One region of the Paraburkholderia sp. CI2 genome, then DNA from elsewhere that is predicted to be linked to it. Evidence: riboswitches for the same ligand, from Rfam matches in the RefSeq annotation. Region 1 holds a riboswitch; the other holds the start of a gene.
What was found. Region 1 has a riboswitch for cobalamin ahead of HDG32_RS08045 (TonB-dependent receptor domain-containing protein). Riboswitches for the same ligand answer to the same signal wherever they lie in the genome.
Positions count from the first base shown of each region.

Region 2: another riboswitch for cobalamin. It lies ahead of cobA (uroporphyrinogen-III C-methyltransferase); the one in region 1 lies ahead of HDG32_RS08045 (TonB-dependent receptor domain-containing protein).

Region 1 is NZ_JACHDL010000004.1:138,324-142,214, forward strand. It holds RNA gene ssrS (6S RNA) at 23-204, opposite strand; gene HDG32_RS08035 (cell division protein ZapA) at 271-585, opposite strand; gene HDG32_RS08040 (ATPase) at 582-941, opposite strand; cobalamin riboswitch at 1,161-1,426, shown strand; gene HDG32_RS08045 (TonB-dependent receptor domain-containing protein) at 1,517-3,448, shown strand; gene HDG32_RS08050 (iron ABC transporter permease) at 3,488-3,891, shown strand, end outside.
Region 2 is NZ_JACHDL010000011.1:219,749-223,639, reverse strand. It holds gene cobW (cobalamin biosynthesis protein CobW) at 1-648, opposite strand, end outside; cobalamin riboswitch at 841-1,119, opposite strand; cobalamin riboswitch at 1,200-1,460, shown strand; partial or broken gene cobA (uroporphyrinogen-III C-methyltransferase) at 1,655-2,392, shown strand; gene HDG32_RS37035 (cobalamin biosynthesis protein) at 2,408-2,902, shown strand; gene cobO (cob(I)yrinic acid a,c-diamide adenosyltransferase) at 2,899-3,501, shown strand; gene HDG32_RS17765 (cobyrinate a,c-diamide synthase) at 3,505-3,891, shown strand, end outside.

The sequences.
Region 1 (3,891 bases):
GAAGTCCGATGCCGTTCCAGATAAGATCCCCGCCTTAGCCGCTAGGCCGGCATCCTGAACCGAGGGTTCAGAATTGGTCGCAGTTAGCAACACTTCGGGTACATCAGACTGAGTGACGCGCACACCCGTGCTACAAATTTCCGCAACCGTGCACATGGCATTGGTTCAAGGAATGTATGACCTTGGCGAACCAGGCAGGGAAGCTAAACCGATGAAGCTACAACCCAAACCGTTCAACACGTGACCGGTTCGAAACCGGCCCACTACTGCTTACTGCAAGCTGTACTGCTCGATCACAGTACCTAGCTGTTCGTTCATTTGTTGCATTGTACGCCGGATTTCTTCAGCAGGAAATGCTTCTCCGTGTCGCACGCTGCTTTGCAGCTTAAGCAGTTCCGATGCCAGCGACAGCGCAGCCATCACCGCGATGCGATCGGTGCCGCGCACGTTGCTGCCGCTGCGGATTTTCTGCATCTCGGCGTCGACGCGCGCGACCGCCTCGAGCAGCGCGCCTTCCGTTTCCGGCGAACAGGCGAGACGATAGGGTACTTCGAGAATCGATACTTCGATCTGCTTGGTGGTCATGCGCTTTCTCCGTGTCGGCTCACGTCGCTTTCCGCTTCCTCGTGTTCGGGCTGGGCGGACTGGAGCAGATCGAGCTGGTTATCCGGTTCGCTGCTCGCGCGTGCGCGCGGCAATTTTTCGAGAATCGCATTCAGGCGCACCTGAGCGTCGTCGATCTTGGCGGACAGCGCGTCGCGTTCCGCCTGCAGTGCGTCGCGCTCTTCGCGCAATTGCGCGAGTTCCGCATGCGTGGCTTGCACTTCGGCACGCGTTTGCGCGAGCTGCTCTTCGAGCGCGAGCCGCGCTTCGTTGTGGCGCTGGCTGATCGCAATCAGCTTGCCGATGTTCTGGGAGAGTGATTCGAGTTCGGTGAGCATGTGCTGCGTCCTCTAAAGACATCGCATTTTAGCGCGGAATATTACAGGTTCCGACAATTGTCTCGTTTCGAGACGTAACAGCATCGCTTCGTGCACGTTCGTTGGGTGTCGCGTCGTCGACCATAAGATAAAAACCGGCAATCCATCCGACAATAACCTGCATTCAACAGAACCGATTGCGCTCCGGTCGACCTTTCTTGACGCCCCGCGACGCCGCTCCTAAACTTCCCGCACTCTGGTGCCCGCGCGCGCTTTTCGGCGCGCGCAGTTAAACGGGAAGCAGGGCGCGCGCGGTGCCAAAACCGGATGCGCGAACCTGCGCTGCCCCCGCAACGGTAAGCGACCGCATGTGATGTGCTCATGCAGGTCGGTCCTGGTCGCAAGGTTGGAAGTTCAACGTGCGAGTGTGCCACTGCGCGTCACGCGTGGGAAGGCGGGATCGATGTGTCGTAGCCCGGATACCGGCCAGAAAAGAGGGACGTCCCCCCGCGAAAACGCTAAACAAGGGGGCGCCTCGTGACGCGTCGGCCTGCGGGGAAGCAGGCCGCGCACGCTATCCACAGGAATGTCATCCCATGCTGTCCCCCATCGCCCGCGCAACGCTCCTCGCGTTCGCGAGCCTGCCGCTCGTCGTGCATGCGCAAAGCGCCGAGCCCGCGTCTTCATCGTCCGCGACGGATGCAACCGCTGCGAGCGCCGCAAACGTTGCCGACGCGGCCAATCTCACTTCCACCGATGCGCCGGGCAACCTGCTGTCGCCGATCGTCGTGACCGCGCAACGCGGACCGCAAGCGTTGCGCGATGCGATCCCGCAGACCACGCGGTTCGATCAGCAGGACATCGCCGACACGACCGCGACCGATCTGCCCGGCCTGCTGCAACTCGCGCCAGGCGCGCAAATCTCGCGCACGGGTGGCCCCGGTTCGACCACGAGCCTCTTTCTGCGCGGCGCATCGTCGACGCAATCGCTGCTGCTGATCGACGGCGTGCGCGTCGATTCGGTGAGTCTCGGCTCAGCTCAACTCGCACAGATTCCGCTCGATCAGGTCGATCACGTCGAAGTGGTGAACGGCAACGTGTCGGCGTTGTATGGCTCGGGCGCGATCGGCGGCGTCGTGCAGGTGTTCACGAAAGACGGCGGCGATCATCCGCCGCGTTTCAATTTTTCGCTCGGCTACGGCAGCTATCGCACGCAGACGCAAACGGCCGGCGTGAACGGCGCGCTCGATCAGGACGGGCGCACGACCTTCAACATCTCGCTCGCGCGCACGAAGGACGACGGCTTTTCGTCGCTCAATCCGCTCGAGGCGCCGAACGCGAATCCGAACGCAAACGGCAATCTGAACGAGAGCATCAGCGCGTCGCTGCGTCACAAGTTCACCGACAGGTGGGACGCGGGCGTCAGCTACTTCCAGTCGAACAACGACAACAGCTACGACAATGCGTACGGCGAGCCCACCGATCTGAACAATCTCTATAGCAAGGTGCGTCAGGTGTCGGTATTCGCGAACGGCAAGCTGACCGACTGGTGGACCACCCACGTCACGCTCGCCGAGGGCGACGACCGCAGCGTGTCGAACACCAATGGCATCTACAACGGCCGCTTCGATACCGACAATCGCCAGTACACGTGGCAGAACGATTTCGCGCTCGCCGCGAACCAGAAGCTGCAACTCGGCTACGAGCATCTCGACCAGACGCTCGACTCCGACACGTTCGCCGCGCCCGACCGTCACGTCGATTCGGTCTTCGCGGGCTACAGCGCGCGCTTCGGCCGCAACCAGATTCAGGCCAACGTGCGACGCGACCAGTACTCCGATTTCGGTGGAGCGAACAGTTACTATCTCGGCTACGGATTCGACATCACGTCGCGCTGGAAGGTAACCGCAAGCTATTCGGATGCGTTCCGCGCGCCGAGCTTCGACGATCTGTACTATCCGATCAGCGGCAACCCGTCGATCCAGCCCGAGCGTAGTCATTCGGTCGAAGCCGGTTTGCAGTACGCGACCGATGCGCTCGGCGTGATGCGTCTGAACGCATTCCAGACGCGCTATACGAATCTGATCGACTACGTGCAGACGATCCCCGGCATCTACCTCGCGGAGAACGTCGGCCATGCGAAGGTGCAGGGACTCGAGGGATCGTGGAGCGGTCATGTCGGCAAGACCGACGTGCGCGCAACGGTGACGCTGCAGAACCCGGTCGATCTCGACAACGGTACCGACCTCGTGCGGCGCGCGCGTCGGTTCGGGTCGTTCGCGGTGAATCGCAGCATCGGTGGCTGGCGGGTTGGCGGCGAGTGGATCGTCAGCGGTCCGCGCACCGATAGCACGGGCAACCTCGGCGGTTATGGCATCGTGAATATGTCGGCGCGCTACAACGTCACCAAAGCGTGGTACGTCAGTGCGCAAATCGACAATCTGTTCAACAAGGATTATGAAACGGCCTACTCGTATAACTCGCCGCGACGCGGTGCGTATGTCACGCTCGGCTGGCAGCAGCAGTGACGCGCGCGCCGGGTTGGCCGCATGCGTGAGCGCATGCGGATGAGTCGCGCGTCCGCTTCGCTGCGCGCCGCGATGGCGACGCCGCGCCCGATGAACGCGAAACGCGCGGCCGCGATCTGGCTCGGGCTCGCGCTCGCCGCCGTGGCGGTGCTCGGCGCGTCGCTGGTGCTCGGCAGCGTGCCGCTCGCGCCGTCGCGCGTGCTTGCGGCACTCGTGCCGACGCACACGTTCGGCGGCACGGGCAGCGACGATCTCGCCGGCGAAATCGTGCGTACGTTGCGTTTGCCGCGCGCGCTCGCGGGCTTCGCGTGCGGCGCGTTGCTCGCGCTCGCCGGCGCGCTGCTGCAGGTGCTGCTGCGCAATCCGCTGGCCGAGCCATACGTGCTCGGCGTGTCGGGCGGCGCGGCGACGTTCGCGCTCGTTGCGATGATCGCGGGCGGCGC
Region 2 (3,891 bases), on a different contig from region 1:
CTTCACCTGCGGCGGAATCTCCGCGCGGATCGCGGCTTCGACCTCGTGCTGCCGCGACTCGTCGATCAGATCGGTCTTGTTCAGAATCACCAGATCGGCCGCCGACAACTGGTCTTCGAACAGCTCGTGCAGCGGCGACTCGTGATCGAGATTCGGATCGGCCTTGCGCTGTGCATCGACGGCGAGCGGGTTATCGGCGAACTGGCCGCTCGCGGCGGCCGGGCCGTCCACCACCGTCACCACCGCGTCGACCGTGAAGCCATTGCGGATCTGCGGCCAGTTGAACGCCTGCACGAGCGGCTTCGGCAACGCCAGGCCCGACGTTTCGATCAGCACGTGATCGAGTTCATCGCGGCGCTCCGCGAGCTTTTCCATCACCGGGAAAAATTCTTCCTGCACGGTGCAGCACAAACAACCGTTCGCGAGTTCATACAATTGCCCTTCGGTCTCGACGCCGTTTTCATCGCAACCGATGCCGCAGCCCTTGAGGATTTCGCCGTCGATGCCGAGCTCGCCGAACTCGTTGACGATCACCGCGATGCGCTTGCCGCCCGCATGCTGAAGAATGTGCCGCAGCAGCGTGGTTTTGCCGCTGCCGAGAAAGCCCGTGATGATCGTGACGGGGATCTTGCGCAATTGAGTTTGCATCGTGAGGTCCATCCCTTGGCGTTGATCGGTATGCCGGAAAGTCCGCGCGTGGGTCCGCGTCGGCTGGCGAATGGAGCACGCGCAGCAGTACCAGCGATCACCAGACACGGGGACGAACGACGGCATGGTCGCGACAACGGAAATACAGAAAGCGGAACTGAGGTCATGAACGCGCCGCCGCATCCCCGCGGCGGTCGTTCTGCTTCTTTGGGCCGGTATCCGGGCTGGCGAAAGCGCCGCTTCCCCTTCCCGGCCGAGTGGTTTCTCGTCCAGTGGTGAAATGTCCACGCGACCTTGCGCGAGGACATCGAAGCCGGCACTGCGGTGCCCGGCTATCAAGCCGGAACCGCTTTTCGCTTACCGTTGCGGGGACAGCACAGGTTAGCCGCTCCAGAGCAGGTGGCTCCCTGTTTCCCGTTTAACTGCATGCGCACGAGCGCGCACGCGAGCACCCAAAGTGCGTGCGAGTGTAGGCCCGGCGACTTGCGCAGTCAAGCAACGCACCGAGCCGGAAAGCGCCGCCGAGGCTTATCCGGCAAGGCGCCATGTGCTATCGTATGCGCGCGTTTGGTGCCCGCACATGCGCTCGCGTGTGCAGTTAAACGGGAAACAGGCAGCGCCTCGCGCGTTCAACCTGTGCTGTCCCCGCAACGGTAAGCGACCTGCGGCGCGCGATTCGATTCGCCTTCGATTCCGACGTGCCGCGCATGCGTTTTTTGATGCCACTGTCCCGCGAATCCACAAACCGGGACGGGAAGGCGAAGCGCATGAGGCCGCCAGCCCGGATACCGGCCAGACGCGGAGGCGGTGCCGCATTGCATCCGTGCATCACGTGGCGCCGCCGGCCGCCGGAATCCGCGGGGAACGGATGTGAAGGCGTAGCAGCGCGGCATCGCGCGTGCCCGGATTCGCAGTTCCGCATGACCTCTATATTCACCGCGGCGCGCGCTGTCGCACGCCGCTTCTCTTCTTCCATCACCGCATGGCGCGCGCCATCCACGCCGCGATGACGCGCGCCTGGCTGATCGGCGCCGGTCCCGGCGACGTCGAACTGATCACGCTGAAGGCCACCCGTGCGCTCGCGCAGGCCGATGTCGTGCTCGTCGACGATCTGGTGAATCCCGACGTGCTGCAGTTCGCGCGCACCGACGCGCAAGTCGTGTACGTCGGCAAACGCGGCGGCCATCCGTCGACGCCGCAAGCCGACATCGTCGCGCAAATGCTCGGGCATCTGCGCGCGGGGCGCAGCGTCGCGCGGCTCAAGGGCGGCGATCCGTTCGTGTTCGGCCGCGGCGGCGAAGAGTTGCAGGCGCTACAGGCCGCGGGTATTGAAGTCGACGTGATCAACGGCATCACGGCCGGCATCGCGGCGCCCGCGGCGCTCGGTATCGCAGTCACGCATCGTGATCACGCGCAGGGCGTCGTGTTCGTCACCGGCCACGGCGCCGGCAGTGGCGAACCGGACTGGGCCGCGCTCGCCGCGACGCGCATGACGCTGGTGATCTACATGGGCATGCGCCGGCTCGGCGAGATCGCCCGCGCATTGCTCGCGGCCGGCATGTCCGCCGACACGCCGTGCGCGGCGATCGAGTCGGCGACGCGGCCTGAGCAGCGCCATGTGCTCGCGCCGCTTCGCGAGTTCGCCGAGGCGGTGGCGCGCGCGGGGCTCGGCTCGCCGGCGATCGTCGTGATCGGCGGTGTGGCGTCGCTCGCACTGGCGCGTGATGCGGCCAAACGCGACGCCGGCGTTGCTCACGAACTGGCAGCGAGCGCGACACGACACGGACTCGGACGCGCGATCAGAACGCTGAGCGTCGGCATCGGTTGCCGCTTGCACAGCGAAGCCGCTGAGATCGAAGCCGCCGTCCGCGCAGCGCTCGGATCGAATGCCTTCGAGCAGATCCGCGCGATCGCGACGATCGACACCAAAGCCAACGAAGCCGGTCTGCTCGAATTCTGCTCACGTCATCAGCTGCCGCTGCAACTGTTCAGCCGCGAGCAGATCGCCGCGGTACCGGTCGCGTCGCCGTCGGCGGCGGCACACGCGCATCTCGGCGTCGATGGTGTGTGCGAGCCGTGCGCGCTGCTAGCGGCAACGGCGCCGGACTCCACCACAACCGCGCAAAACGCGCGTCTGATCGTACGCAAGACCGCGCACGCCGGCATCACGGTGGCGATCGCAGCGGCGAACGACGCTGCCCTTAGCGACGCGACCCCATCCCATCCCGCCTCTCAAAACCAGGACCCCCGATGAAAACCGATCCGGAATCGCATCAACGCATGACCGAACGCCGCCGCGAAGGCCACGAAAAGAAGCAGGCCGGCGCGACCGTCGAAAAAGGCCTGCTGATCGTCAACACCGGCACCGGCAAGGGCAAGAGCACGGCCGCGTTCGGCATGGCCGTGCGGGTGCTCGGCCACGGCATGCGGCTCGGCGTCGTGCAGTTCATCAAAGGCGCGCTGCATACGTCGGAGCGCGATTTCCTCGGCGCGATCGCGCAATGCGATTTCGTCACGATGGGCGACGGCTACACGTGGAACACGCAGAACCGCGAGGCCGACATGGCGACCGCGCGCAAAGGCTGGATCGAAGCGCGGCGGATGATCGAAAGCGGCGACTACCAGATGGTGATCCTCGACGAGCTGAACACCGTGCTGAAGTACGAATACCTGCCGCTCGACGAAGTGCTCGCGGTGATCAACGCGCGTGCGCCGATGTTGCACGTCGTCGTGACCGGACGCCATGCGCCGGACGCGCTGATCGAAGCCGCCGACCTCGTCACCGAAATGCGCGCGATCAAGCATCCATATCGCGAGCAAGGTGTGAAGGCGCAGCGCGGCGTGGAGTTCTGAGCGATGTCGGCGTCCCCCAACGGGGCTTGGTCCGGGGCGTCCCCCCAGGGGAGTTGCTCCGCGGCGTGCCCCGCGCTGTTCATCAGCGCGCCCGCGTCGGGACAAGGCAAAACCACGATCACCGCCGGTCTCGCGCGCTATCACCGGCGGCTCGGACGTCGCGTGCGCGTGTTCAAGACCGGACCGGATTTTCTCGATCCGATGATCCTCGCGCGCGCGAGCGGCGCGCCGGTGCTGTCGCTCGATCTGTGGATGGTCGGCGAAAGCGCATGCCGCAACCTGCTCGCGCGGGCGGCGCAAGAAGCCGATCTGATCCTGATCGAAGGCGTGATGGGCCTGTTCGACGGCACGCCGAGCAGCGCCGATCTGGCGACCACGTTCGGCGTGCCG